DNA from 4 places in the Streptomyces sp. SAS_270 genome. Region 4 is predicted to be linked to each of the others. Evidence: riboswitches for the same ligand, from Rfam matches in the RefSeq annotation. Region 4 holds a riboswitch; each other region holds the start of a gene.
What was found. A riboswitch is a leader RNA that binds a small molecule or an ion and turns the genes downstream of it on or off. The one in region 4 is predicted to bind cyclic di-AMP.
Positions count from the first base shown of each region.

Region 1: linked by a shared signal. The riboswitch ahead of ACN6LB_RS41295 (M23 family metallopeptidase) and the one ahead of ACN6LB_RS26920 (M23 family metallopeptidase) in region 4 are both predicted to bind cyclic di-AMP.
Region 2: linked by a shared signal. The riboswitch ahead of ACN6LB_RS20150 (M23 family metallopeptidase) and the one ahead of ACN6LB_RS26920 (M23 family metallopeptidase) in region 4 are both predicted to bind cyclic di-AMP.
Region 3: linked by a shared signal. The riboswitch ahead of ACN6LB_RS23510 (NlpC/P60 family protein) and the one ahead of ACN6LB_RS26920 (M23 family metallopeptidase) in region 4 are both predicted to bind cyclic di-AMP.

Region 1 is NZ_JBMNDS010000106.1:5,669-12,873, forward strand. Features, by position in the region: gene ACN6LB_RS41280 (alginate lyase family protein) at 1-82, shown strand, start outside; tRNA gene ACN6LB_RS41285 (tRNA-Met) at 165-238, shown strand; gene ACN6LB_RS41290 (PP2C family protein-serine/threonine phosphatase) at 296-1,618, shown strand; cyclic di-AMP (ydaO/yuaA leader) riboswitch at 1,852-2,009, shown strand; gene ACN6LB_RS41295 (M23 family metallopeptidase) at 2,021-3,067, shown strand; gene ACN6LB_RS41300 (aldo/keto reductase) at 3,196-4,140, shown strand; gene ACN6LB_RS41305 (PrsW family intramembrane metalloprotease) at 4,153-5,547, opposite strand; gene trmB (tRNA (guanosine(46)-N7)-methyltransferase TrmB) at 5,665-6,456, opposite strand; gene lhgO (L-2-hydroxyglutarate oxidase) at 6,507-7,205, opposite strand, start outside.
Region 2 is NZ_JBMNDS010000028.1:8,752-15,956, reverse strand. Features, by position in the region: gene ACN6LB_RS20175 (aspartate aminotransferase family protein) at 1-196, shown strand, start outside; gene ACN6LB_RS20170 (helix-turn-helix domain-containing protein) at 292-954, shown strand; gene ACN6LB_RS20165 (DUF6126 family protein) at 951-1,076, shown strand; gene ACN6LB_RS20160 (tyrosine-protein phosphatase) at 1,101-1,898, opposite strand; gene ACN6LB_RS20155 (alpha-galactosidase) at 2,077-4,146, shown strand; cyclic di-AMP (ydaO/yuaA leader) riboswitch at 4,449-4,606, shown strand; gene ACN6LB_RS20150 (M23 family metallopeptidase) at 4,609-5,529, shown strand; gene ACN6LB_RS20145 (exo-rhamnogalacturonan lyase family protein) at 5,726-7,205, shown strand, end outside.
Region 3 is NZ_JBMNDS010000036.1:44,227-51,431, forward strand. Features, by position in the region: gene ACN6LB_RS23500 (M23 family metallopeptidase) at 1-759, shown strand, start outside; gene pcrA (DNA helicase PcrA) at 857-3,337, opposite strand; cyclic di-AMP (ydaO/yuaA leader) riboswitch at 3,703-3,873, shown strand; gene ACN6LB_RS23510 (NlpC/P60 family protein) at 3,882-5,075, shown strand; gene ACN6LB_RS23515 (tellurite resistance/C4-dicarboxylate transporter family protein) at 5,198-6,160, shown strand; gene ACN6LB_RS23520 (hypothetical protein) at 6,138-6,491, opposite strand; gene ACN6LB_RS23525 (NlpC/P60 family protein) at 6,930-7,205, shown strand, end outside.
Region 4 is NZ_JBMNDS010000045.1:48,819-56,023, reverse strand. Features, by position in the region: gene ACN6LB_RS26940 (DUF5998 family protein) at 1-339, opposite strand, end outside; gene ACN6LB_RS26935 (bifunctional acetate--CoA ligase family protein/GNAT family N-acetyltransferase) at 413-3,238, opposite strand; gene ACN6LB_RS26930 (HPr family phosphocarrier protein) at 3,413-3,694, shown strand; gene ACN6LB_RS26925 (GntR family transcriptional regulator) at 3,919-4,614, opposite strand; gene ACN6LB_RS26920 (M23 family metallopeptidase) at 4,822-5,586, opposite strand; cyclic di-AMP (ydaO/yuaA leader) riboswitch at 5,599-5,759, opposite strand; gene ACN6LB_RS26915 (M16 family metallopeptidase) at 6,006-7,205, opposite strand, start outside.

The DNA of each region.
Region 1 (7,205 bases), on a different contig from region 4:
CGAGCAGTCGCGGCCCGCCGGAACGGACGACCTCTTCGTCTCCTGGGAGACCCTCACGCACGCCGGGAACCCGGCCGCCTGAGGGGTTCCGCGTGGCCCGTGCGGAGGGCCGCGTAAACCGATGTGCGTCGGGTCCCGCGGATGGCGTACAGTGGAGTCAACGACGCGGGGTGGAGCAGCTCGGTAGCTCGCTGGGCTCATAACCCAGAGGTCGCAGGTTCAAATCCTGTCCCCGCTACTGAAGGCCCAAGGCCCGGAACCAATGGTTCCGGGCCTTGGGTGTTTTCCGGGGTCGATGAGGGGCCGCGGGGGCCGGCGAGGAGAGGCCGGGGCTTCGCCCGGTCGGGTCACACCGGTCGCCCGTCGACGCCGGTCCGGGAAATCTGGACGCGTGGGGCAGCGAGGAGGTGCGCGTCGGCCGGAAGGGCTGCACGGTCGGCGGACGTCCGGCCGGGCCGGGGCGCACGCGCGTCCGGTCTCGTACGCGCGGACCTTCGCCCGGACGCTTCCGGTGCTGCTCATCCTCGTCGGAACGTTCTACGAGTACCTCACGCCGACCGAGTACACCGGCGGCCCCTTCTTCACCGCCGCACCCTTGATCGCCGCGCCCCTCTATTCGCTGCGCGGCACGGCGCTCACCGGAGTCGTCACACTCGTCGCCGTCGTGGCGATCCACGCAGAAATGGGCGTCCTCGGAAACGTCGACGCGGTCACCGAGATCGTCACCATCGCCACGGTCGGCTTCCTGGCCGTCCTCATCAACGTCCTCGTCCGCCGCAGCGACGCCCGGCTCGCCTCGGCCCGGGAGATCGCCGAGGCCGCACAGCGCGCCGTCCTGCCGGAGCCCGACGAGTGGATCGACGGGCTGGAGGTCGCGGCGCGCTACGACGCCGCGCAGGCGGACGCGTTCATCGGCGGCGACCTGTACGCGGTGCAGGACTCCCCGCACGGCGTACGGCTGGTCGTGGGCGACGTACGAGGGAAGGGGATGGGGGCGGTGGCCGCCGTCGCCGTACTCATCGGGGCCTTCCGGGAGGCCGCCGAGCAGGAGTCGACGCTGGAGGCGGTCGCCCAGCGCCTGGAACGGGCCCTTGTGCGCGAGGCCGCCCGGCGTCAAGGCCCGGATGCCTTCGAGGGGTTCACCACCGCCGTACTTGCCGAGATCCCGCACGACGGTGACGGTGATGGGGGTGGGGGTGGAGCGGGGGGTTCGGAGGGTGACGGCCATGGCCGGTTCGTCGTGCGGATCGTCAACCGTGGCCATCCCGCGCCGCTGCTCCTGCACGGGGACGGCGGCCTGCGCGTGCTCGCCGCCCGGGAGCCCGCACTGCCGCTAGGGATGGGCGAGTTGGGCAGCTGGCCCGACCGTGCCGAGGAGACGTACTTCCCCGGCGGGGCCACGCTTCTCTTCCACACCGACGGGCTGTCCGAGGCCCGGGACGCACGCGGGGACTTCTTCGATCCGGCGGCGCGGCTCGCCGGGCGGGTGTTCGCCGGGCCCGAGGAACTGGTGAACACGCTCGCCGAGGAAGCGCGGCGGCACACCGGAGGCGGGACCACGGACGACATGGCGCTGCTCGCCGTGCGGCGGCCGGAGGCGCGGGACACGGTTTCTTGATCGTTGTCACGAGGGGTGATCGCATGACGCCCCTCCGCATAACAACTGACATACCGTCAACTGAACCGGTGTTAAGCGAGTGCAGTCAACTCGCCCGATATCGGCCGGTGGTGTCCTGTAAGTCCTGGCCAGAAGCGCTAATGATCAGTCCGAAGCGCTTGGAATCCGGGGTCCGCGTCTATTAACGTTCGATAACGCAGCGCGGTCGTCCCAGCCGTCACAAGAGATGGCTCCGTGCGCACGCGCCGAATCCCGCAAGGGAACCGGGGAACCACCAACTTGGGGTGAATCGCTCGTATTCCACCGTGGAAGCACGGTAGTTATACGCGCGTAGGAGACCTTCCTGCTCCGAACCCGTCAGCTAACCCGGTAGGCGAGAAGGAAGGAAAGGAGCGCGCCCACGTGGCGTCCAACCGGCCTGCCCAGGCAACCTCGTTCGCGCCGAATGAGAAGTACAGCGACACCTTCGGCTACGGCCCCAGCGGCGACGAGGGCCCCTGGGAGGAGTGGAACCCCACCGCGGAGTCCACTCGTCCCGTGCGCGGCCGGCACCGCGTCGGCAAGCAGCGCGGCGGCGGACTCGCGCGCAGCTCCACCGTTCTGGGTGTCGGCGTCATCGCCGCCGTCGGCGCGGGCGGTATGGCCAGCGCGCAGACCGGCAAGCCCCCGGTGTCCATATCGATGCCCGACCTGTCGTCCGTCGCCGAGTCGGCCAAGGCCCTGATCTCGGACGGCTCCGACACCCCGGCCAAGGGCTCCGCCACCCCGCTCACCAGCGCCGGCCTGACCACCACCGACGCCGCGCAGGGCACCACGGACGCGGGCGAGGCCCTGCGCTCCCGCATCATGCAGCAGGCCGAGTCGCAGCAGGACCAGGTCGACAGCGCCGCCCAGGAGGCCGCCGAGGCCGCCGCCGCCAAGAAGGCCGTCACGCTCGCCGCCCAGGAGCAGGACCAGGCCGAGGCCAAGGCCGCCGCCGCGAAGAAGAAGGCGGAGCTGGCGGCCAAGGCGAAGGTCGAGGCGGAGCGCCTCGCCAAGCTCGCCAAGAGCTATGCGCTGCCCACCTCCTCGTACACCATCACGGGAACCTTCGGCCAGGCCGGTTCCATGTGGTCCTCCGGCTACCACACGGGCCTCGACTTCGCGGCGCCCACGGGCACGCTCATCAAGGCCATCCACTCCGGCACGATCACCGAGGCGGGCTGGGCCGGCGCGTACGGCTACCGCACGATCCTCACCCTCGACGACGGCACCGAGCTGTGGTTCTGCCACCAGTCCTCGATCAGCGTCAGCGTTGGGCAGAAGGTCGCCACCGGTGACGTCATCGGCCGCGTGGGCGCCACCGGCAACGTCACCGGGCCGCACGTCCACCTGGAGGTCCACCCGGGCGGACAGGCCACGGGGATCGACCCGATGACCTGGCTGCGGGGCAAGGGGCTTACGCCCTGACGACTGCTGGCCGTCGGCCGTCGGCCGTCGGCCGTCGGCTGTCAGTAGTGGGTGGTTCGTGTCCGTAGTCCGTAGTCCGTGCCGGAAGTCTGGAATATTGGCTTCCGGTACGGGTGTTGAAGAGGGGCATGACTTCTCTTCGCACGCTTGGTTCCTCCGACCTCCAGGTCTTCCCGCTCGCCCTCGGCGGCAATGTCTTCGGCTGGACCGCCGACGAGGCGCAGTCCTTCGCCGTCCTCGATGCGTACACGGCCGCGGGCGGCAACTTCATCGACACCGCCGACTCCTACTCGGCGTGGGCCGACGGCAACTCGGGCGGTGAGTCCGAGACCGTCATCGGCAACTGGCTGAAGGCGCGCGGCAACCGTTCCGACGTCGTCATCGCCACCAAGGTCAGCCAGCACCCCGAGTACCCGGGCCTGTCCGGCGACAACATCAAGGCCGCCGCCGACGCCTCCCTGCGCCGCCTGGGCACCGACTGCATCGACCTCTACTTCACCCACTTCGACAAACCCGACGTGCCCGTCGAGGAGATCGTCGGCGCGCTCGACGAGCTGGTGAAGGCGGGCAAGGTACGGGCCATCGCCGCCTCCAACATCTCGCCCGAACGGCTCCGCGCCTCCCTGGAGTTCTCCGACCGCGAGGGCCTCGCCCGGTACGTGGCGCTCCAGCCCCACTACAACCTCGTCTCGCGCGGCACCTACGAGGGCGAGCTGCTGGACATCGCCTCGCAGGGCGGTCTGGCGGCCGTCCCGTACTACGCCCTCGCCTCCGGGTTCCTGACCGGCAAGTACCGCCCTGGGGCGACCGTCGACTCCCCGCGTGCCGCGGGTGCGGGCAAGCACCTCCGGTCGGAGCGGGGCCTGCGGGTGCTCGCGGCCCTGGACGCCGTCGCCGAAGCGCACGGTGTCCCGGTCGCCACGGTCGCCCTCGCCTGGCTCGCCGCCCAGCCGACCGTCGTCGCGCCCATCTCCTCGGCCCGGACCGTCGAACAGCTGCCCGCACTGCTGGGCGTGGCGGATCTCGTCCTCACGGAGGGCGAGCTGGGGCGGCTCTCGGAGGCCTCCGCGTAGTTCAGCAGTGGGCTAGTGGCGGTACGGGTTGTACGGGTAGGGGGTGTGCGGGGCGTACGGGTTGTACGGGGCGGTGGTGTTGTGCGTGTGCGGGGTGTACGTGGGGTACGGCGCCGGCTGCCCGTGGAGCGGCCAGGGCTGGGGCCACGGCCGGCGCGGTGGTGCGGCAGGTGCCACCGCCACCGCCGCGTACGCCAGGGAGGGGCGGGCCACCTCCCGGCGTCGCCACAGCTCGTCGAGCAGCTCCCGTTCCCGTACGACGAAGTCGGCGCCCGCCCGTCCGCGGCGCCCCCGGTGCCGTAGGAACGCCAGCGAGGTCGCGTACGCCTCGTACTCCGCGACCGAGCGCGCCGCGGCCTTGCCGAAGTGGTGCGTGGCGTAGTCGCGGGCCAGCCGTCGCGCCCGCATCGAGCCGAGGACGAACGGCTCCGGCGCGGTCAGCCACCCGGCAGCGGCGTACGCCGGAAGCTCCGAGCGCACCGTCCGCAGCTCGCGCTGCCGGGTCCAGATGACCAGCCAGGTGAGCAGCCCGAACGCGGGCACCATGAAAGCGGCGTAGACCGCGAAGAAGCCGTACTCCCCGAACGTCGACGAGCCGTTCCAGACCGCGTGCATGCCCATGGCGAGCAGCAGTCCGGAGAGGGGGAGCAGGATGCGGCGGGCGTGCTGGCGGTCCGCCGACAGGGCCGCGACGCCGAAGCCGATGCCGGTCAGCACGGTGAACAGGGGGTGCGCGAAGGGCGACATGACCACGCGTACGAAGAAGGTCGCCGCCGTCACCGAGGCGAGGCCGCGCTCGCCGCTGAGCTGGTCGGTGCCGAAGGCGGTGCCGAGGTAGAGGATGTTCTCGGTGAACGCGAAGCCGGTCGCCGTGACGCCGGCTATGACCACCCCGTCGACGATCCCCGTGAAGTCCCGTCTGCGGAAGAGGAAGATCAGCAGCACCGCCGCCGCCTTCGCGGACTCCTCGACTATCGGCGCTATCACCGTCGCGCCCAGCGTGTCCGCGCTCGTCGGGTCGGCGGTCGCCGTCGCTATCCATCTCGTCGCGAAACTGTTCGCCACGATCGCTATCAGCGCCGCCGCACACGCTCCCCAGGCGAAGGAGAAGAGCAGGTTGCGCCAGGGGCCCGGCTCCACGCGGTCCAGCCAGCGGAACGCGGCGACGAGCAGCGGGACGGGCAGTACGGCGAGGCCGAGGCCCACCAGGAAGCCCTCGGTGCCGGTCTGTTCGCGGACCAGGGCCAGGATGACCAGACCGGACAGGGCGAGCAGCGTGATCAGCGCGCCGTACCTGACCCGGCGGCGCTGCCACCAGTGCGCGTGCCGCCGGCCACCCTCGGCCGCGGGGCCGGTCGGGTGCGGCGGATACGGCGGGTGCGGCGGGTACGCGGGACTGGTGGCCACGGCATCGACCCTAACGAGGGAAGGGCGCCGCCCGCGACGGTGCGTTGGGTCGCCGGCGGGGATGGGTGCTGGTCCTCGGCCTGGTGGGGGTTCTGCGTTCTGGGGCTGGGGCTGGTTCTAGGGCTGGTGGGGGCGTCGGCGGAACAGCAGGTCGTGCACCACATGTCCTTTGTCCAGTCCCTGACCCTCGAAACGGGTCAGCGGCCGGAACTCCGGACGTGGCGCGTAACCGCCGTCCGGCTGGGTGTTCTCGAAGTCCGGGTGCGCGGTCAGTACGTCGAGCATCTGCTCGGCGTACGGCTCCCAGTCCGTCGCGCAGTGGACGACTGCGCCCGGCTTGAGACGGGTCGCCGCGAGGTCCAGGAACTCCGGCTGGATCAGGCGGCGCTTGTGGTGGCGCTTCTTCGGCCAGGGGTCGGGGAAGTAGACGCGCAGGCCGTCGAGCGAGTCCGGGGTGAGCATCTCGCGGAGCAGGATGATCGCGTCGCCGTTGGCCACGCGGACGTTCGACAGGCCGCTGCGGTCTGCGAGGTTCAGCAGGTTTCCCTGGCCGGGGGTGTGCACGTCGACGGCGAGGATTCCGGTGTCCGGGTCCTCGGCCGCCATCTGTGCGGTGGCTTCGCCCATGCCGAAGCCGATCTCCAGGACGACCGGGAGGTCGGCCCGGAACAGCTCGTTCAGGTCCAGTTGCCGTTGGCCGTCGATGTCCAGTCCCCACTTGGGCCACAGCCGCTGCAGCGCGTCCGCCTGGCCGGCCGTCACCCGGCTTCGGCGCGGCTGGAAGCTACGGATCCGCCGCTCGAAGTGCGACCCGGCGGGATCGGCCTTCGGGCCGTCGGGGAACCTGGGCTCGCCCTTGGCGCGGGTGAGGCGCGGGGGCTCTTCGGGGGTGTGGAGGGAGTCAGACACAGTGGGGCCGATTTTACGTTGCCCACCCGCCCCGGGGCCGGGGGCCGGGGTCAGGTGGTCAGGGAGGTCAGGGCTCGGCGGGCTATTTCCCGGCCGATCGGGAGGGAGGCCGTGGCGGCGGGGGAGGGGGCGTTGAGGACGTGGACCGTGCGGGGGCCTTCCTGGATGAGGAAGTCGTCGACCAGGGTGCCGTCGCGCAGGACGGCCTGCGCCCGCACCCCGGCGGGCGCGGGGACGAGGTCGTCCGCGGTGACCGCCGGCAGCAGCCTGCGCACCGCGTCGGTGAACGCCGTCTTCGACAGCGACCTCCGCAGCTCCCCGGCGCCGTACCGCCAGTGCCGGCGGGCTATGTGCCAGGAACCGGGCCAGGCGAGCGTCCCGCCGAGCTCGCGGGGCCGTACGGTCCCCCACTCGTACCCCTCCCGGGCGAGCGCCGGCACCGCGTTGGGGCCGACGTGCACACCTCCGTCGATGCCTCGGGTGAGGTGCACCCCGAGGAACGGGAAGGCGGGGTCGGGCACCGGGTAGACGAGGCCGTGGACCAGCTCCGGGCGGGCGAGGGAGTAGTACTCGCCGCGGAAGGGGACGATCCGCATGCCCGGGTCGTCGCCCGCGAGCCGGGCGATCTCGTCGCAGTGCAACCCCGCGCAGTTGACGAGCACGCGCGCGCGGAGGACCGCCCCGTCGGCCGTGCGGACGGCGACGCCGAGCGCGGGGCGCCGGTCGATGCGGACGACCTCGGCGCCGTA
Region 2 (7,205 bases), on a different contig from region 4:
GCATCGCATCCTCACCCAGGTCTCCGGCGACCACCTGGAAGTGATCAAGCTGATTCCGCCGCTGGTCGTCGACGAGGGCGATGTGGACCGGTTCGTCGAGGCGTTCACCGCGGTGATGGACGACGCGCACAGTGGTGGCGGTCTGATGTGGGACTTCGGGAAGACCCTGGTGAAGCAGGCAGTGGCGAACCGCTGAGCGGCCGGTAGGCGCGGGTGAGTGGGCCTACGGGAGGATTTTGCCTCTGAGGCAAGAAATTTGCCGCAGAGGCAAGCCTCTGGCTGAATCGAGGTATGAGCCCCACCGAGGATCTGCCCCCTGCTGAGGGCAGGACCCCTGCCGAACCGGGGACGGCCGAAGAAGAGCCGTCCGCCGTGCTGCCCGCCGTCGCACCCCAGCTGCGTGCGCTGCGCCGCCGTGCCTCGCTGACCCTGGAGGCCGCGGCCCGCGCCGCCGGACTCTCGCCCGCGCACCTCTCCCGCCTGGAGACCGGGCAGCGCCAGCCCTCGCTGCCGATGCTGCTCGCGCTCGCCCGTATCTACGATACGACCGTCTCGGAGCTGCTCGGCGAGACCGTCGCCGAGCGGGACGCGGTCGTGCGCGCCGCCGACATGGAGCCGACCCGGGCCGGTGGCTGGACGTACTGGCCGGCCGGCGCCGCGGGGCGCGGAATGCAGGCTCTGCGCGTGCATGTGCCCTACGGGGCGCAGGGCGACATCGTGCGCGTCCACCCCGGTGAGGAGTGGCTGTACGTCCTCAAGGGGCGGCTGCGGCTGCGCCTCGGCGACGCCGCGCATGTGCTCGCGCCGGGCGACAGCGCGCACTTCGACTCGCTCACCCCGCACCGCCTCGCCGCCGACGGCCGCGAGGGGGCCGAGCTGCTCTTCGTACACACCCTGCTGCAGAGCCCCAGCGCCGCGCTGTGCCTCGGCCCCCTGACGGGAGAGACGTCATGAGAGACATGGAAGAGAAGTTCCCCCGCGCCCTGTGGGTGCGACTCATCATCTACGTCGCCGTGGGCCACCTCTTCGCGGCCTTCATCTATCTGCTGTTCACCCTGGGCGCGCACAACCAGTGAGCGGCGCCGCCACCCCGGCGGCCGTCAGTCCAGCAGGCGCTCGCGCAGCCGCTCGCGCAGCTCCGGCGTGATGCCCAGCCCCTTCTCCAGGTAGGTGTCGACATCACCCCAGGTCTCCTCGATCGTCTCGAAGGCCGCCGTGAGGTACTCGGCGCGGGCGTCGAACAGCGGGGCGAGCAGTTCCATGACCTCCGGTGAGTACGCGGAGGCGGACGTGCTGCTGCGGTGGACCTTGTAGCGACGGTGGGCCGCGTTCGACTCCAGGTAGTCCGCCACGATCGCGTCGCGCTCGACGCCGAGGGCGAGGAGCGTCACGGCTATGGACAGGCCCGCGCGGTCCTTGCCCGCCGCGCAGTGCATCAGGGCGGGCGCGCTGTCCTCGGCCAGTGCGCGCAGCACCTGGGAGTGCTCGGCGGTGCGATCCCTGACTATCTTGCGGTACGACCCGATCATCCGGTTCGCCGCCTTGCCGTCCGAGAGGAGCTCCCGCAGCTGGTCGATGTCGCCGTCGCGGACCATCCTCCAGAACTCGGCGCCGTCGGCCGGATCGCTGAGCGGAAGGTTCACGTTCCGCACGCCCGGCAGCTCGACGTCCGGACCCTCCAGCTTCTGGTCCGAGGCATTGCGGAAGTCGAAGATCGTGTGCAGGCCCAGCGAAGCGAGGAACGCGGCGTCGTCCTCGGTCGCGTGCGCGAGGTGACCGCTGCGGAACAGCACCCCGTGCCGCACCCTCCGGCCGTCCACGGTGGGCAGGCCGCCCACGTCCCGGAAGTTGCGCACTGCGGCCAGTTCGGGCTCGGTCGACGGGACCTGCTGCGTCACGGGGGCTCCTCCCACTGCGCCCCGTCGACGCGGCTTCGGTGGTGGCCGACGGTGCGCTCTCGACGATACGACATGGGTTCCTGGGGCAATGAGTTGTCCACAGGGCGTTGCCCGCGGGGCCGACTGCGCCGGATGATGTTGGTGCTTGATCGCACCTGTTCGTATCTGTGGGGGCTTGATGATGGAGATCGGCGGCAACGGCCGCATCTGGCTGCTTTCCGGGCCGACCAGCAGTTACGCACTGCGGCTCACCGAGCAGGACGAGCTGCTGCACCTGCACTGGGGCCCGCGGATCACCCTCGCCGACGCCGAGGCACTGGCCGCGCTGCCCGCGCCGCAGTACTGGCCCTTCGAGTCACAGCTCGACGGCCATGAGGAGTATCCCGTCGAGGGCGGCCCCCGCTTCGTACGCCCCGCGCTGTCCGTGCGTACGGCCGAGCGGCGCGGCACCGAGTGGCGGTTCGAGGCGCACGAGGCGGACGGTGACGAACTGCGGTTGCGCTTCTCCGACTCCGGCCTCGGCATCACGCTGCACTACCGCACCCGCGGTGACGTCGTGGAGCGCTGGGTGACCCTCGAGAACGAGGGCCCGGCCGTGGAGCTGCTGCGCGCCGACTCCGCGACCTGGACGCTGCCCGAGCGCGACGGCCGGCGGCTGTCCCAGCTGCACGGACGGTGGGCGGCCGAGTCCCGGCTCGTACGCTCCCCCCTCACCTACGGTGAGAAGGTCATCGGCAGCCGCCGCGGGCACACCGGGCATCAGCACCTGCCCTGGGTCGCGCTCGACGACGAGGCGACCGAGGAACGCGGCGAGGTGTATGGCTGCGCGCTCGCCTGGTCCGGCTCGTGGCGGATCTCGGTGGCCCAACTCCCGGACGGGCGCGTGCAGATCACCGGTGGCGCCGGATACGACGACTCGGGCCTGCTGCGCCTGGAGTCCGGGGAATCGTTCACGACGCCGGTCTTCGCGGGGCTGTGGAGCGACGGCGGCTTCGGCGGGGCGAGCCGGGCCTGGCACGCGTACCAGCGTGCGTACGTCATCCCGGACGCGGACCGGGACCGGCCGGTGCTCTTCAACTCCTGGGAGGCCACGGAGTTCGACATCTCCGAGGAGCAGCAGGGCACGCTCGCACGGCGGGCCGCGGCGATCGGTGTCGAGCTGTTCGTGGTCGACGACGGCTGGTTCGGGGCGCGCACCAGCGACCGGGCCGGGCTCGGTGACTGGACGCCCAACCCGGACCGCTTCCCGGGCGGCCTCAAGCCGCTCGGCGACTACGTGCACGCGCTCGGCATGCAGTTCGGGATCTGGGTCGAGCCGGAGATGGTCAATCCGGACAGCGAGCTCTACCGGCAGCACCCTGACTGGGTGCAGTTCCAGCCCGGACGAAACAGGACTGAGTACCGCAATCAGCTCGTACTGAACCTCGCGCGCCCGGACGTCCAGGAGTACCTGTGGGAGCAGCTCCACAGCATGCTCTCCAGCGCCCCGATCGACTACGTGAAGTGGGACTTCAACCGCTGCTTCACGGATGCCGGCTGGCCCGGCGACCCCTACCCGCAGCGGCTGTGGGTCGACCACGTGCAGGCCCTGTACGCCCTGCTGGACCGGCTGCGGGCCGCCCACCCCGGGGTCGCCTTCGAGTCCTGCTCGGGCGGCGGCGGCCGGATCGACCTCGGCATCATGGCCCGCACGGACCAGGTGTGGACCTCGGACAACACCGACCCGCTCGACCGGCTCGCCATCCAGCACGGCTTCAGTCAGATCCACCCCTCCCGGGTCATGGCCGCCTGGGTCACGGACAGCCCGAACACCCAGCTCAACGGGCGTGTCAGCACTCTGCGCTTCCGGTTCGTGAGCGCCATGGCCGGGGTACTGGGTGTCGGCGGCGATCTGACCGAGTGGAGCGAGGAGGAGCTCGACGAGGCGCGGCAGTGGGTGGAGCTCTACAAGGAGATCCGGCCCGTCGTGCAGCGTGGGGACCTCTACCGGTTGCGGCCCCCGGAGGGCGGGCTCAGCGCGGTGCAGTACGTCCACGGTGACGAGGTCGTCGTCCTCGCCTGGCTCCAGGCTCAGCGTCACGGTGAGCCCGTCGCCCCGCTGAGACTGCGCGGACTTGGCCCTGAAGACGCGTACGAATGCCGCGAAACCGGCGAAGTGCACCGTGGTGCGGTGCTGCTTCATCACGGGCTGCGCACAAAGCTGCGCGGTGACCTTGATGCGACGGTTATTCGACTGCGTCGCAAGTGACTGTTCTGTCCGAATTAGAGCCTTCGTTACAACTAGCCCTGGAATAGGGCTACCTGGGCTTGCGTGGCGTGAGCAGCGTCATAGTGGTAACGGTGAGTCGTGGTCATGCTCACGTAATTTCCCTTTGTTTTCAGTGGATTCAAAGAATGCCGGAGATCCTTATCCACGCAGCGTCACCGGGTTTGTCCACAAGGATCAAGAAAGCGGTGTTCACAGGAATCGCAATGCTTGTCCCGCTGCGCTCGTTTCGCTTACGTTCGCCACCAATCCGGACGGACGCCCAATCCTGCCGCCGCCCGGAATCCGCACACTCACCCGTCACGGCAGGAGCGGGGGACCCACAGGTAGAACGCCTGTTCCGGTCTCCGGAACGGCTAGGGGTAAAGCCGCGCGAGAGCGCGGCCGGGCATCTCCAGTCCGCACCCGACAGCTCACCTCGCAGGCGCCGGAGAGGAAAACGCCATGCCCGCGAAGGGTAAGCATCGCCGTCCCAAGTCCCAGCGTTTCACCCGCTCCATCGCAGTCGCCGGAACCGGTGGCGCCGCGCTCGCGCTGCCGCTGATGGGGGCCACGGGTGCGCACGCCGCCACCCCCGCCGCCGCTGTTTCGACGGTTCCCGAGAAGACCGCCGAGAACGTCGCGCAGAACGTCTCGGAGAAGACCATCACCGCCGCTCCGGCCGCCGCCCAGAAGTCGGGCACGAGGACCTACGCGGTGCGGGCCGGTGACTACCTCTCGAAGATCGCCGACGACCAGAACGTCACCGGCGGCTGGAAGAAGCTCTACTCCGACAACCGCGCGGCTGTCGGCAGCGACCCCTCGCTGATCCACCCGGGCCTGAAGCTGACGATCGGCAAGAAGGCCGCGACCGCGGCAACCCAGTCGTCCGGCAAGAGCACGCAGACGACCGAGTCGAAGGCCGCGCCGACGACCGAGTCCAAGACGACTCAGTCCGCCGACACGGCCAGCAGCTCCGGCTACGGCCTGCCCGTCTCCGGCGCCACCGTCGGCACCGGCTACAAGGTCGCCGGCAGCATGTGGTCCAGCGGCTACCACACGGGTGTGGACTTCGTGGTCCCGACCGGTACCACCATCAAGGCCATCGCCGCGGGCACCGTCGTCTCGGCCGCCTACGACGGCGCATACGGCAACGAGGTCGTCATCCAGCACGCCGACGGCCAGTACAGCCAGTACGCCCACATGTCGCAGCTCTCCGTCTCGGCGGGCCAGACCGTGACCGAGGGCCAGCAGCTCGGCCTCTCGGGCGCGACCGGCAACGTCACCGGGCCGCACCTGCACTTCGAGATCCGCACCACGCCGAACTACGGCTCGGACGTGGACCCCGTGGCGTATCTGCGCTCGCACGGCGTGGCCGTCGGCTGACGCCCGCCTGCTCCTCGCCTCCGAAGGCCGGACCCCACGATCCCCGGGGCCCGGCCTTCGGTGTGCGCGGCTCCATGTGCGGTTCATGATCGCCACATTGCGGTCTTGTGGCACGACCGCACGAGGTATCGACAGGCGTGCGACAGTGACGCCACAGTGATCTCCGCAAGCGCTTTCTATGCTTACGGAGGTCCCCGTGCCCGGCGTCCAGCGACGCACTGTCATCAAGGGCGCCGCAACCGCGGCCGCCACCGCCCCGTTCTCCTGGGCCCTGTCCCGCAGCGCCTCCGCCGCCGACGATGCGGGCGGTGACACCGAACTGCACTGGCTGGAGGGCTCCGCGCCCGCCGCCCACGCCGGGACCACCTGGGGTGTGCCCTGGGCCCGCGGCACCCATCAGCCCGACCGGACGTTCCGGCTCAGCACCGCCTCCGGCGACGACGTCCCCGTGCAGAGCTGGGTCACCGGCCACTGGCCCGACGGCTCGGTGAAGTGGACCGCCCACGCGATCGCGCCCGGCGCCGCCAAGGCCGACACGTACCGGCTGGCCGCGGGCGCCCCCGCCCTCCCCGCCCGGAAGGTCACCGTCACGCGGACCGGCGACCGTATCGAGGTGTCGACCGGTGTCATCACGGCCGTGTTCGGCGCAAAGGGCTCCGACACCGTCGTCCGCAGCGTCCGGCGCGGCTCGGCGGAGATCGCCCGCGACGGACGGCTGGTCGCCCTGCGCCAGGGCTCGCTCCGTGACGGCGTCGCGACCGAGGACTTCACCGGGCGCATCGAGAAGACCGAGGTCGAACAGGACGGGCCGGTCCGCGCCGTCGTACGCGTCGAAGGCCGCCACCGGCACGGCAACCGCGGCTGGCTGCCCTTCGTGCTGCGCTTCTCCTTCCACGCCGGGGCCGAGTCGTTCCGGCTGGTGCACACCTTCGTCTGGGACGGCAAGCAGGAGCCCGGCAAGGACGACGGGGACTTCCTGCGCGGGCTCGGCGTCCGCTTCACGGTGCCGCTGAGCGATGCCGCGTACGACCGCCATGTGCGCCTCGCCGACTCGGCGGGCGGGCTCTTCAGCGAGGCCGTCCAGGGCATCACCGGGCTGCGCCGTGACCCCGGAGAGGCTGCGCGGACCGCGCAGATCGCGGGCGAGAAGCTGCCCGACACCTCGACCTGGGACACCCGCGTGTCGAGCCGCCTCGCCTACATCCCGCAGTGGGGCGACTTCACGCTCACCCAGCCCACGGCCGACGGCTATGCGATCCGCAAGCGCACCAAGGCCGGGCACGGCTGGATCCAGGCCGCGGCCGGACGCCGGGCCGGTGGCTTCGGCTACGTCGGTGGCGCGAGCGGCGGACTCTCCTTCGGCCTGCGTGACTTCTGGCAGCGCCACCCCACACAGCTCGACATCCGCGGCGCCGCCTCGGACGCCGCCGAGGTCACCCTCTGGCTCTACTCGCCGGAAGCGCCCCCGCTCGACCTGCGCTTCTACCACGACGGCCTGGGCCAGGACACGTACGAGAAGCAGTCCGAGGGCCTGGAGATCACCTACGAGGACTACGAGCCGGGCTTCGGCACGCCCTACGGCATCGCCCGCACCAGCGAGTTGACGTTCTGGGCCCTCGAAAAGACGCCGGGCGCCGCCGACCTGGCCGCCCAGGCCGCCGCCGTCGCGACCCCGC
Region 3 (7,205 bases), on a different contig from region 4:
TCCGCCTCCCGCTCCGGTTCGCGTTCGCGTCGCCGCAGCCCGGCGAAACGCTCCGCCCTGCTGACCGTCGCCGTCCCCTCGGCCTGCGTGATGGGTGTCGCGGGGATCGCCGCCGCCTCCGTGGGAACGCTGAGCAGCGACGACGGCAAGGAGACGACGGCCAGCGCGCCCGACGCGACCGCGGTGAAACCGTCCGCCGCCAACAACAAGCTGGACACCCAGCTCCAGAACCTCTCCGCCGGCGCCGATGACTTCGCCGACCGGGCCAGCCGTACGCAGGAGCGCATCGACCTCAAGGCCCAGCAGGTGGCCGAGAAGAAGAAGGCGGCGGAGGAGGCGGCCCGCAAGGAGCGGCTGCGTCCGAAGTTCGTCCTCCCCGTGACGCAGAAGGGGCTCAGCGCCTACTTCGGCCAGGCGGGCGTCAACTGGATGTCCGTGCACACGGGCATCGACTTCCCGGTGTCGTACGGCACGACGGTGATGTCCGCGACCGACGGAACCGTCCGGACTCAGTGGAACAGCGCGTACGGGAACATGGCGATCGTGACCGCGAAGGACGGCACGGAGACGTGGTACTGCCACCTCTCCAGCTACCGGGTTCCGTCCGGGACAGTCGTGAAGGCCGGTGAACCGATCGCGTACTCCGGGAACTCCGGCAACTCCACGGGCCCGCACCTGCACTTCGAGGTCCGCCCGGCCGGCGGCTCGGCGATCGACCCGCTGCCGTGGCTTCGCAGCCACGGGCTGGACCCGACGTAACAACCGCCGGGCCCGCCGAGACGTCGTACGGACCGGGCCCCGTACGGACCCGACCCGCCGCACGGACCGGGCCCCGTCGTATGCCTTGGAACCTCTCTTAGAGCTTCTCCACCGGTGCGTACCGCAGCAGCAACCGCTTCGGCTTCGGCTCGCCGAAGTCGACCGTCGCCTCCGCGTTCGCGCCCGTGCCCTTCACGCCGACGACGGTGCCGAGGCCGAACTGGTCATGCGTGACACGGTCCCCGACCGCGAGGGAGACCACCGGCTTGTCGGTGGCCCTGCGGGTGGCGAAGCCGGACGCGCCCGAGGCGGCGGAGCGCGAGCGGGACGACGACAGCGAGGCCGCGATGCCCGAGGCCGGACCGGAGGACACCGGGGCCATGGCGCCCGTGCGCTTCCACTCCAGATGTGCCGCCGGGATCTCCTCCAGGAAGCGGGAGGGCGGGTTGTACGAGGGCTGGCCCCAGGCGCTGCGCAGCCCCGAGCGGGTCAGGTAGAGCCGTTCGCGGGCGCGGGTGATGCCCACATAGGCCAGGCGCCGCTCCTCCTCCAGCTCCTTGACCTGCCCGAGCGCGCGCATGTGCGGGAAGACGCCGTCCTCCATGCCGGTCAGGAACACCACAGGGAACTCAAGGCCCTTGGCGGTGTGCAGGGTCATCAGGGTGATGACTCCGTTGCCGTCCTCCTCGTCCGGGATCTGGTCGGAGTCGGCGACGAGCGCGACCCGCTCCAGGAAGTCGGAGAGGCTGCCCGCGGCCTCGCCCTCACCGGACTCCTGCTCGAACTCCAGCGCCACGGCGGCGAGTTCCTGAAGGTTCTCGATGCGCGTCTCGTCCTGCGGATCCGTCGAGGCCTGCAACTCGGCGAGGTAGCCGGTGCGTTCGAGTACGGCCTCCAGGACGGTCGCCGGTCCGGCGCCCGACTCGGCGATCGTGTGGAGGTCCTCCATCAGCGTGTTGAACCGCTTGACGGCGTTCGTGGAGCGGGCGGCCATGCCGTACGCCTCGTCGACTCGGCGCAGGGCCTGCGGGAAGCTAATCTTCTCGCGCTGCGACAGCGCGTCGATCATGGCCTCGGCGCGGTCGCCGATGCCCCGCTTGGGAACGTTGAGGATCCGGCGCAGCGGTACCGAGTCCTCCGGGTTCGACAGCACGCGCAGGTACGCGAGGACGTCGCGGACCTCCTTGCGCTCGTAGAAGCGGACACCGCCGACGACCTTGTAGGGCAGGCCGACGCGGATGAAGACCTCTTCGAAGACACGGGACTGGGCGTTCGTACGGTAGAAGACGGCGACGTCTCCGGCCTTCGCCTCGCCCGCGTCCGTCAGACGGTCTATCTCGTCGGCGACGAACTGCGCCTCGTCGTGCTCGGTGTCGGCGACGTAGCCGGTGATGTTCGAGCCCGCGCCCGCGTTCGTCCACAGGTTCTTCGGGCGACGCGACTCGTTGCGCTCGATGACGGCGTTGGCGGCGGTCAGGATGGTCTGCGTGGAGCGGTAGTTCTGTTCGAGCAGGATCGTCGTCGCGTCCGTGTAGTCCTCCTCGAACTGGAGGATGTTGCGGATGGTCGCGCCGCGGAAGGCGTAGATCGACTGGTCGGCGTCGCCCACGACGCACAGCTCGGCGGGGCCGAGGTCGTCCTCGCTCGGGGGTACGTCGACGGGGTGCGCGGAGGTGCCGACCAGCTCGCGCACGAGGGCGTACTGCGCGTGGTTGGTGTCCTGGTACTCGTCGACCATGACGTGGCGGAAGCGGCGGCGGTAGTGCTCGGCGACGTCCGGGAAGGCGCGGAGCAGGTTGACCGTCGTCATGATCAGGTCGTCGAAGTCCAGCGCGTTCGCCTCGCGCAGCCGCGACTGGTAGAGCACGTATGCCTGGGCGAGGGTCTTCTCGAAGCCGTCGGAGGCCTGGGCGGCGAAGTCCTCCTCGTCGATCAGCTCGTTCTTCAGGTTGGAGATCTTGGCGCTGAACGACTTCGGCGGGAAGCGCTTCGGGTCGAGGTCCAGGTCGCGGCAGACCAGGGCCATCAGACGCTTGCTGTCGGCGGCGTCGTAGATCGAGAACGACGACGTGAAGCCGAGCCGCTTCGACTCGCGGCGCAGGATGCGCACGCACGCGCTGTGGAAGGTCATGACCCACATCGCGTTGGCGCGCGGGCCGACCAGCTGCTCGACGCGCTCCTTCATCTCGCCCGCGGCCTTGTTGGTGAAGGTGATCGCGAGGATCTGCCCGGGGTGCACATGGCGCTCGGCCAGCAGATAGGCGATCCGGTGCGTGAGCACCCGGGTCTTGCCGGAGCCGGCGCCGGCCACGATGAGCAGGGGGGCGCCGGAGTGCACCACGGCCGCCCGCTGGTTCTCGTTCAGCCCGTCCAGGAGCGCGGCCGCCTCCACGGCGGGGCGCGGGGCTCCGTCGCGGTAGTAGGCGTCGCGGTCCGGGGGCACGTCGAAACGGCCGCCGAACAGGTCGTCCGGAAGCGGCTCGGCCGCCCCGTCCTCGGGCGGCGGCGGGGGCTCTTCCTCGTGAGCCCCTGAGGGCTTGAGGTCCGCCAGGAAGCTGTCGTCAAAGAGGCTGCTCATCGCTCTCCGAGTCTAGGCCGCCGCACTGACAACAGACCGCCGCCCCGGGATTTCCCTGTCCCGCGAGGGCCCCGGAAGCCGATGATCTTCCAGAACCGGCCACTCGGCACTCCTTCGCCGTCAGGAATCGTCCAGGACGATCAAGAGCCGTACGGTTACGGTCAGCCACCGGCCGGGCGGGAATGCCCCTTGAAGACCACTGCATGGGGTCACAAGTCACCACGGACGGTCACGGAAGCGGCGGTTGAGGCCAAGGTCACGAAAATGTATCGGGCATATCGAACATCAACCTTCACAGGGACCACACGAGTTGGCTAGCGTGCCGGGCAGACCGCTCGACCCTCTCCGGCGAACGTCGCCGGGCCGTGCGGCCTCCGCCGAATTCGGTGTGCCCACGCGGCAGCCGGAACCGGGGACCCACCGAACCTGGGGTGAATCGGTCCAACCGCCTTTCGGGGCAAGGACCGTAGGGCAAACCTTCCGGAGCACCCGCCCGAACCCGACAGCTAACCCGGTAGGCGGATGACGGAAGGAGTCGCCTCCCTTGGCGTCGCACAAAAAGCCGCGTCCTGCTGCAACGCGCGTAGCGGGCATGCGGACTCCCGCCCTGGCAACAGCGGCCCTCACCTCCGTGGCCCTGCTCTCCCAGACGGCGAACGCCGCACCCTCGGCCGAGCCCAGGCCGAGCCTCGAAGAAGTGCAGAAGAAGGTCGACGACCTCTACCACCAGGCGGAGACGGCGACCGAGAAGTACAACACCGCCAAGGAGAAGACCACCAAGCAGCGCAAGCAGGTCGACACCCTTCTCGACGACGTCGCCCAGCGCACCGACAAGCTCAACTCCGCGCGCGAGGAGCTGGGTTCGTTCGCCGCCGCGCAATACCGGACCGGCGCCGCCGCCCCCGGCACCGCGACCCTGCTGCTGGCCGACGACCCGCAGGACTACTTCGACCAGACCCAGCTGATGAGCCGGCTGACCAGCCGTCAGAAGACCGCCGTCGACGACTACGTCACCGAGCAGTCCGAGACGGCGAAGAAGCGCCAGGAGGCCTCCAAGAGCCTGGAGACGCTGACCGAGTCGCAGAAGTCGCTGAAGTCGTCGAAGGCCGACGTCCAGAAGAAGCTCTCCGAGGCGCGCGAGATGCTCTCGAAGCTGACCGCCGAGGAGAAGGCGCGGCTCGCGGCGATCGAGAAGAAGAAGGAAGCAGAGGCCCGGCGCAAGGCGGCGGAGCTGGCGGCCCAGCAGGCCGCCGAGGCGAAGCAGCGCCAGGAGGCGGAGGCAGCCGCTCAGCAGCAGTCCGGCTCCGGCACCTCGGACTCCTCGAGTTCGGGAAGCACGGGCACAGGCACCGGCACCTCCACCGGCGACTCCTCGTACGCCACGAAGGCCGCCAAGGCGCTCGCCTTCGCCCGCGCCCAGGTCGGCAAGCCGTATGTGTGGGGCGCCACCGGCCCCGACTCGTACGACTGCTCCGGGCTCACCCAGGCCGCCTGGAAGGCGGCCGGCGTCGACCTCCCGCGCACCACCTACGACCAGGTCAACGCGGGCACGACGGTCTCCCTCTCCAACGCACAACCCGGCGACCTGATCTTCTTCTACGACGACATCAGCCACGTCGGCCTCTACATAGGCAACGGCATGATGATCCACGCCCCGAAGCCGGGCTCGTACGTCCGCGAGGAGTCCGTCTACTACGCCGGCTCCTCGATCATCCACAGCGTGGTGCGACCGGCGTGAACGCACCGTAGGGAGGGGGTCCACGCGCGCGTGGACCCCCTTTTTCGTGCCGTATGCGTTTTTCGTCCTCCACGCGCGCGTGCAGCACGGCAAGCCGCGCGAAGATCCCTAGCATCGGGCGCATGTCAGGCATCTCCCAGCTCCGCGCGTGGTGGGCGGAGCGTCCGCCCGCCGCCGGGGCCGCCGTCATGGCCACCGGCATCGTCTCCGTCGGGCTGTCCCTGACCGGCTACGAGACCCTGTCCCGTATCGCCCTGGTCCTGGCGGTCATCGCATGGCTCGCGCTCGCCGCGGACTTCGGGGTGCGGCTCGTACGGGACCGGGCGCGCTGGGTGGCGGAGGCGTGCACGCCGGGCGCACTCACCGCCATCGCCGCGACCACCGTGCTCGGCACCCGGCTGTCCGCCCTCGGGTGGCTGGGTCTCGCCGAGGCGCTGCTCGCGCTGGCGGCCCTGCTCTGGCCGGGGCTGCTGATCGTGGTCGTACGGCACTGGGGGCGCCGTATGCCCGGAGCGGTGTTCCTCGGCTGTGTGGCCACCCAGGGGCTCGCCGTGCTGGGCTCCGTGCTGGCCGCGCTGGTGGGCGTGGAGTGGCTCGCGCATGCCGCGCTGGCGCTGTTCTGGCTCGGGATCGTCCTCTACGGGGTGGCGTTGCTCCGCTTCGACATCCGGCAGGTGGCCACCGGGGCCGGGGACCAGTGGGTGGCGGGCGGTGCGCTCGCCATCTCGGCGCTGGCCGGGGCGAAGCTCGTGACCGCGCACCACGCGAACCAGTACCTGTGGAACGACGACGACAACGGCGTCCTGCGCGCAGTCACCGCCGCGCTGCTCGTGCTGGACCTCGCCTGGTACGTCGTCCTGTTCGCCGCCGAGGCGGTCTGGCCGCGGCCGCACTACGACGTACGGCGCTGGGCGACCGTGTTCCCCATGGGGATGACGGCGGTGGCGACCCTGGCGGTCGGGACCGCCCTCGGCAGCGGATGGCTGAGCGGCCCGGGGCAGACGCTGCTGTGGATCGCGGTGGCGGCCTGGTTGCTCGTGGCAGCCGGGGCGGCCGGGGCGGTCAGGTCCAGAGCACCGCGATGAAGATGTTCGCCGTGGTCAGCAGGCCGACCAGCCCGAACAGCCCCTTGTCGACCTTCTCGTCGTCGCGCTTCACGTAGACGAGCCCCAGGATCACGATCAGCAGGGCCAGCTTCACGCCGATCTTGAAGGTGTTGACCGTGTGGTCGTCGGCCTGGTTGAGCCCGACCAGCGCGACGCCCGTGACCAGCATGGTCAGCGCGCCGTGGAGCATCGCGGGAACGAACCGGGCGGTGCCCTGGCCCATCGCCTTCATCTGGGTGAAGAAGCCGCCGAGGAGCGCGGCGATGCCGATGATGTGCAGGCCGACGAAGAGATGGATGAGTACGTCCATGAGGCCGGAGCCTAACCGGGGGCCCGCGTTCCCCTGAGCACCGGGCCTCCCCCCGGGTGGACCTCGGCAGGATGCGGCACACGGAAGGCGCCGGACGGTGGCCTAGCACGGTGCCGCCCCCGGCCGCCGCCGAACCACCTCATCGGTCAGCACACTCCGTGAAGTCGGCTGCAGAGGAACGGGATCACGGCCACGGACGGTCGCCCGGCGGTCGAGTCGGATCATTTCCGTACATTGCGTTACCACTCGACCTAAGTGAGGTTTAGCGTCCTCCACCAGGTGACCGGCTCCCCACCGCCGCCCGGGCCAGGGGCGGCAGTCGGACACCACCGCCGAGAAGGTCCGGCGGCGGCCCGCTCCCCCTGTGTGGGCCGCCGTCGGACGCGTCACCGCTCACCGCTCACGCCCCGGCGGTCGTACGGAAGGATGTGGGCCCTCGTGGCAGCGCACCGCAAGCCCAGACAGCGCTCGCTCGGAGGCGGTACGGCCCGCACAGCGGCCACGATCGCTCTCGCCGGAGCGGCGACGGCGACGGGCTTCGACGGAACGGGTCACGCCGAGCCACACCTGTCGGCAGCGCAGGTGAAGGCCAAGGTCGACAAGTTGTACGAGGAGGCCGAGGTGGCCACCGAGAAGTACAACGGCGCGAAGGAGAAGGCCGACAGGTCCGAGGAGCGGCTGGACAAGCTGCGCGACGAGGCGGCACGCAAGACG
Region 4 (7,205 bases):
CGACTCGGGGTTGGCGACGACCCTGCTGACCACGACCGACGAGATCCGGCCGATCTTCACCGACTCCGTCGACGTCGTGGCGTACGGCGTCGGTGAGGTGGTGTCCGCGTTCTGCTCATCGGTGTGGCTCACGATGAAACGGTTGCCCGTGAGCACCAGCACGGTCACGTGCCGGCGCACCTCGTTCGCGTCGAACGTCGTCTCCTGGTGGACCAGGTACGACCGGATGGGCTCGCCGCCGACCGCGGCCTCCACCGCCTCGGCCACGAGGGCCGGGTAGTAGCCGCTGCGCTCGATCGCCGCTCGCAGCCCCTGGGTCGTCGTACTGGTCTTGGCCATGACGTCCATCCTACGGGGGCGTACTGACTGCGAGGCACCGCTCGCGCTCTTGGGTGTGGACGGATCGGAAGGATCAGTAGGCCGGGAGCGTCCGCGGGCCGAGGTCGTCGCGGACGGGGGCGCGCGCCAGCCGGACGGTCGCGCCGAGGACGCTCAGGCCGTGCGGGGCGACGACGACTGGCTCCAGGGAGACGGCGACCACCTCGGGATGGTCGTCGACCAGCCGCGACACCCTCAGCATCAGCTCTTCGAGCGCGGCCGTGTCGACCGGCGCCGAGCCCCGCCAGCCGAAGAGGAGGGGCGCCGTCCGGATCGAACGGACGAGCGAGCTCGCGTCCCGGTCGGTGACCGGAACCAAGCGGTGCGCCGTGTCGCCGAGCAGCTCGGAGGCGGCCCCGGCGAGTCCGAAGGAGAGCACCGCTCCGGCCGCCGGGTCGATCACCGCGCGCACGACCGTGTCGACACCGCGCGGCGCCATCGCCTGCACGACCGGGCGCAGCTCCTCGGGCTTGCCGAAGAGGTCGGTCAATTCGGCGTACGCACGCCGCAGTTGCTCCTCGTCCGCCAGATCCAGACGTACGCCGCCCAGGTCGGCGCGGTGGCGCAGGTGCGGGGCGGTGGTCTTGAGGGCCACCGGGTAGCCGAGGGTGTGCGCGGCCGCGACGGCGTCGTCGGGGGTGGGTGCGGGCAGGGCACGGCGTACGTCGATGCCGTACCGCGCGAGCAGCTCGCCGGCGTCCTGCGGGCCGAGCGTCAGCCCCTGGCCGCGGGCGAGCAGCATGTCGATCTGCTCGGCGGTGCCCTTCTCGTCGATGTCCTCGAACTCGGGCACCTTGCCGGGCTCGGCGGCCTCGCGCCGCCACTGGGCGTACTTCACCGCTTCGGCGAGCGCGCGGACGGCACGCTCGGCGGCGGGGTAGGCGGGGATGAGGCGGGCTTCCTGCGGTGCGGCTTCCTCGGTGCGCAGGCGTTGCTCAAGGCGGAACGGGCGGGCACCGCTTGCGACGCCGAGTGCCGTTGCATCGGCCTGGGGTGCGGTGCTGGCAGCGGCGGAGAGTGCCTCCGCGAGTCCGCCGAGTTCCACGTGCACCACGAGCACGGGCTTCGCGGGGGCCGCGGCAGCGGCGGAACGGAGCGCTTCCGCGAGGGCCTCGTCGGCGACGGACGTCTCCCCCAGGGCGGGGATCGCGGTGACGACGACCGCGTCGCACGCGTCGTCGGCCAGCGCCCGCGACACCGCCGTGTGGAAGTCCTCTGCCGAGGCCGCCGTCGTCAGGTCCAGCGGCGGCAGCGGCCGCAGCCCCTGGGCGAGGCACGCGTCGTAGGTGAGCAGGCCCAGTGACTCGGAGTTCCCCAGGATCGCCACGCGGGGCCCGGCGGGGAGCGGCTGGCGGGCCAGCAGCAGACCGGCGTCGACGAGTTCGGTGATGGTGTCCACCCGGATGACCCCGGCCTGCCGCAGCAGTGCCGAGACCGTCGCGTGCGGAAGGCGCGTGGCCCGTACGGCATGTCCCTGAGGGGCTGCTCCCCCGTGCCGTGCCCCCTGGACCACGACCAGCGGTTTCGCCGCCGCCGTCCGCCGGGCGAGGCGGGTGAACTTGCGCGGGTTGCCGATGGATTCGAGGTACATCAGTGCGACGTCGGTGTTCGGGTCGTCGTACCAGTACTGGACGACGTCGTTGCCCGACACGTCCGCCCGGTTCCCCGAGGAGACGAAGGTCGACACACCGGTCACCCCGGTGACGCCGCCGCCGCGCCGGTGCAGCCGGGAGAGCAGTGCGATACCGATCGCGCCGGACTGTGCGAAGAGGCCGATCCGTCCGGGGCGCGGCATCTCGGGCGCGAGGGAGGCGTTGAGCCGCACATCGGGGGAGGTGTTGATGACGCCGAAGGCGTTGGGGCCGATGATGCGCATGCCGTACGTACGGGCCTGGCGCACGAGTTCGCGCTGGCGTGCGAGCCCGGCGGGGCCGCTCTCGGCGTATCCGGCGGAGACGACCACGAGCCCCTGGACGCCGTGCTCACCGCACTCCGCGACGATCTCCGGCACGAACGGGGCGGGAACGGCGACGACGGCGAGGTCGACGGGCTCGGGGATGTCCCTGACGGTGCGGTACGCGGGGACGCCGTCGAGTTCCTTGTCCTGCAGGGCCTTGTTCACGGCGTACAGGCGGCCGGTGAAGCCGGCGTCCTTGAGGTTGCCGAGGACGCTGCGCCCCACCCCACCGGGCGTACGGCCCGCACCGATGACGGCGACCGAGCCGGGCGCGAGCAGCCGCTGCACGGACCGCGCCTCGGCACGCTGCTCCCGCGCGCGCTGCACGGCGAGCGACCGGTCGGTGGGCTCCAGGTCGAACTCCAGGCGGACGACGCCGTCCTCGAAGCTGCGCTTCTGCGTGTACCCGGCGTCCGTGAACACCTTGATCATCTTGTTGTTGGCGGGCAGCACCTCGGCGGCGAAGCGCCGGATCCCACGTTCGCGCGCGACGGCCGCCACGTGTTCGAGCAGGGCCGAGGCGACACCACGGCCCTGGTGCGCGTCCTGCACGAGGAAGGCGACCTCGGCCTCGTCGGCGGGCGAGGAGGCGGGCATGCCATCGGCGTCAATACGGTCGTAGCGTACGGTGGCGATGAACTCGCCGCCCACCGTGGCCGCGAGACCCACCCGGTCCACAAAGTCGTGGTGTGTGAAGCGGTGGACGTCCTTGGCGGACAGTCGTGGGTACGGCGCGAAGAAGCGGTAGTACTTCGACTCGTCGGACACCTGCTCGTAGAAGCTGACCAGGCGCTCGGCGTCGTCGACGGTGATGGGCCTGATGCGTGCGGTGCCGCCGTCGCGCAGCACCACGTCGGCCTCCCAGTGGGCGGGATACTCGTGCCGGTCCGACGAGGTCTGCATGGGCCCCAGAGTACGGCTCGCGTCCGACAACAGCGCGGGGCAGGCTATGGGGCAGCATGAGCGGCCGAAGGACGCAAGCCGGTCGGCGCCGGAATCCAGGGGCCGCTCCGGGCACGCTTCACCGTATGGGACAATGGTCTAGACAACCCTGAGACACCTGAAGGGCAGCATCACATGGCTGAGCGCCGCGTCAACGTCGGCTGGGCCGAGGGCCTCCATGCCCGCCCCGCCTCCATCTTCGTCCGGGCGACCACCGCTTCCGGGGTCCCCGTGACGATCGCCAAGGCCGACGGCAACCCCGTCAACGCGGCCTCCATGCTCGCGGTCCTCGGCCTGGGCGCCCAGGGCGGCGAGGAGATCGTCCTCGCGTCGGACGCCGAGGGCGCGGACGCCGCCCTCGACCGTCTGGCGAAGCTGGTCGCCGAGGGGCTCGAGGAGCTTCCCGAGACCGTCTGAGCGAATCGGACACCGTACGACGCGGCCGCGTCACCCCTTCCGGGTGGCGCGGCTTCGTCGTTTTTCAGGCACGGCGATACGCCCGCACGACGGAATATCCGGCACCATCCCGCGCGCACATCCCGCAGTGCGGAAATAGCGCGCACGGAATTCCGGGCGCGCTGGAATAAGGGCAGCGGAAATAGCTCACTGCCGAATATCCCTCTTTGTATACGGCGCTCCTGTTAATGACGCAGACCGGTCATGTTTACGGGAGGTTGCGAAGTCCTCACACGGTCCGGGCGATCTCCCGCACCGGGAAAGCGGAGCCGGTGCACGGCCGTGGCGCGTTCCGTGTGCAGCGCCGTGATCGTCCGGGCGCGCTCGCTGTCGCCGCGCGCCACGGCGTCCACGATGGCGCCGTGCTCGGCCCAGGAGTCCGCGGGGGAGGCCTGCGCCTCGACCGCGTACATCCAGGCGATCTTGTGCCGAAGCTGGGCCAGCGTGGAGGTCAGCGCGGGGCTTCCGGAGGCCTGCGCGAGCGTCTCGTGGAACCAGCCCCCCAGGGAGCGCAGATCCTCGCTGTGCCCCCTCCTTGCCCGCTCCTGGCCCAGCCTGACCAGGCCTCGCAGCACCTTGAGGTGGGCCTCGGTGCGCCGCTGCGCGGCCCGGGCGGCACCGAGCGGCTCAAGGAGCATGCGCATCTCCAGCAGGTCGGAGGCCTCCTGCTCGGTGGGCTCCGCGACGCACGCGCCCGCATGCCGACGGGTGACGACGAACCCCTCGGCCTCCAGGGTGCGCAGGGCCTCGCGGACGGGAACACGCGAGACTCCGTAGCGACGCGCAAGGAGTTCCTCGGTGAGCCGGCCGCCTCGCTCGTAGACACCCGCGACGATGTCGTCACGGATCGCCGTGCATACCGAGTGCGCCGGAATACGCATGACCGGACCTCCGCTTTAATCCCCGCGAAACGCCATCCATTGACGCTTGTTCAGTGACTCTATTGCAGACGGCGGGAATTTCCGACGGGAGCCCGGAATCCATGGATATTTTTTGGACAGACGGCCGTTCGAAGCGACGAAGCCCCGGCTCGGTGAGCCGGGGCTTCGGAAGCGGTGCGAAGTGCGGAGAAGCGGTGAAGCGGGTCGTCAGACGTTCACGCCGTGCGAGCGGAGGTAGGCGACGGGGTCGATGTCCGAGCCGTACTCCGGGGTCGTGCGGGCCTCGAAGTGGAGGTGCGGTCCGGTGGTGTTGCCGGTGGAACCCGAGAGGCCTATCTGTGCGCCCGGGGTGACCGTCTGGCCCACGGAGACACCGATGGACGACAGGTGGCCGTACTGGGTGTACGTGCCGTCGTTCATCTTGATGACCACGTTGTTGCCGTAGGCGCCGCCCCAGCCGGCCTCGACGACGGTGCCGGAGCCGACGGCGTGGACGGACGTGCCGGACGCGGCGTGGAAGTCGACGCCCGTGTGGCTGCCGGAGGACCACAGGCTGCCACCGGTCTTGTAGCCGGTCGAGACGTACGAGCCGCTGATCGGCAGGACGAAGGTGTTCAGGCGCTTGCGCTCGGCGGCCCGGGCGGCGCGGGCCTTGGCCACGCGCTCCTCCTCGGCCTTCTCGGCGGCACGCTTCTTCGCGGCCTCCTGGGCCTTCTTCAGCGCGGCCGCCTCGTCGGCGGCGTGCTGCTGGGCCGCGGCCTGTGCGTCGATCTGGTCGGCGAGCGAGTCGCCGATGGTGATGGCCTTTGTCAGTCCCGTGTCCTCGACGGAGGTCTCCGCGGCGAAGGCAGGGGCGGCCAGGGTGCCGATGACACCGGTGGTGGTGAGTGCGGCGACGCCCACGGCATGCGTGGTCGTGCGCTTCACACGGCTCGGGCGACGGTGCTTCCCGGTGGCGCGGGTGAACGCCATGAAGTGGCTGGTCCTTTCCTTCCTTCTCGCCTACCGGGTTAGCTGACGGGTTCGGAGCAGGAAGGTCTCCTACGGACCCCCTTCGGGAAGGGCGTCCGATTCACCCCAGGGACTACGTATGGGTCCCCGGCTCCCCTGGCTCGCGCCGTACGGGGACTCGGCGATGACTGTCCGGTGCCGCGGACGCGGCGCACTGCCTGACGAACAGCCGGACCGACGCTAAAGGGGGCGTCTTTCAATCGACAAACGGATCACGCCTTTTGTAGCGCATGCCACAGGGCAGACAGGCAACCTCCCCATCAACTCCCCATCAATACTGACAATGGGGGCTCGGGCGACGCTTTCGCCGCCCGAGCCCCCAAAGGGTCACGCCGTTATGCCCTGTTCCCTCCCGCTTCCGACACTGCGGGATGCGGCCCCTACTCCGCGGGTACGACGCTCACTTCGCCGATGCCGAGGGCCTTGACGGGCTCCTTGATCTGCGCGGCGTCCCCGACCAGGACGGTCACCAGGCGGTCCACCGGGAAGGCGTTCACGGCGGCCGCGGTGGCCTCCACGGTGCCCGTCGCGGCGAGCTGCTGGTACAGCGTGGCCTGGAAGTCGTCCGGCAGGAACTGCTCGACCTGGTCGGCGAGCGTGCCCGCGACCGCCGCCGCGGTCTCGAACTTGAGGGGCGCGACGCCCACCAGGTTCTGCACGGCGACGTCCCGCTCGGCATCCGTCAGGCCTTCGGCCGCGAGGGTGCGCAGCACCTTCCAGAGGTCGTCGAGCGCGGGACCGGTGTTGGGCGTGTCGACGGAGCCGCTGATGGCCAGCATCGCGGCGCCCGTGCCGTCGGCTGCGGAGCGCAGCACCTGACCGAACGCCCGTACACCGTAGGTGTATCCCTTTTCCTCCCGCAGGACGCGGTCCAGTCGGGAGGTGAGGGTGCCACCGAGGCAGTACGTGCCGAGTACCTGGGCGGGCCAGACGCGATCGTGCCTGTCGGCGCCGATGCGTCCGATCAGCAGCTGCGTCTGGACGGCACCCGGGCGGTCCACGATGATCACGCGGCCCGTGTCGTCGGCGGTCACCGGCGGTACGGGACGCGGCTCGGCGGACGAGCCGGTCCAGGAGCCGAGGGTTTCCGCGAGCAGCGCGTCGAGGTCCGTGCCCGTGAGGTCGCCGACGACCACGGCGGTGGCCGTGGCGGGGCGCACGTGCTTCTCGTAGAAGGCGCGTACGGCCGCCGAGTCGATGCTCTGGACGGTCTCCTCGGTGCCCTGGCGCGGGCGTGACATGCGTGCGGTCGCCGGGAACAGCTCCTTGGAGAGTTCCCTGGCGGCGCGGCGGGCCGGGTTGGCGGTCTCGTGCGGGATCTCGTCGAGCCGGTTGCGCACCAGCCGCTCGATCTCGCTGTCGGCGAACGCCGGTGCCCTGAGTGCGTCGGCGACCAGCCCGAGGGCCTTCGGGAGGCGCGAGACGGGGACTTCGAGCGACAGGCGTACGCCGGGGTGGTCCGCGTGCGCGTCGAGCGTGGCGCCGCAGCGCTCCAGCTCGGCGGCGAACTCCTCGGCGGAGTACTTGTCGGTTCCCTCGGAGAAGGCGCGCGCCATGATCGTGGCGACGCCGTCGAGGCC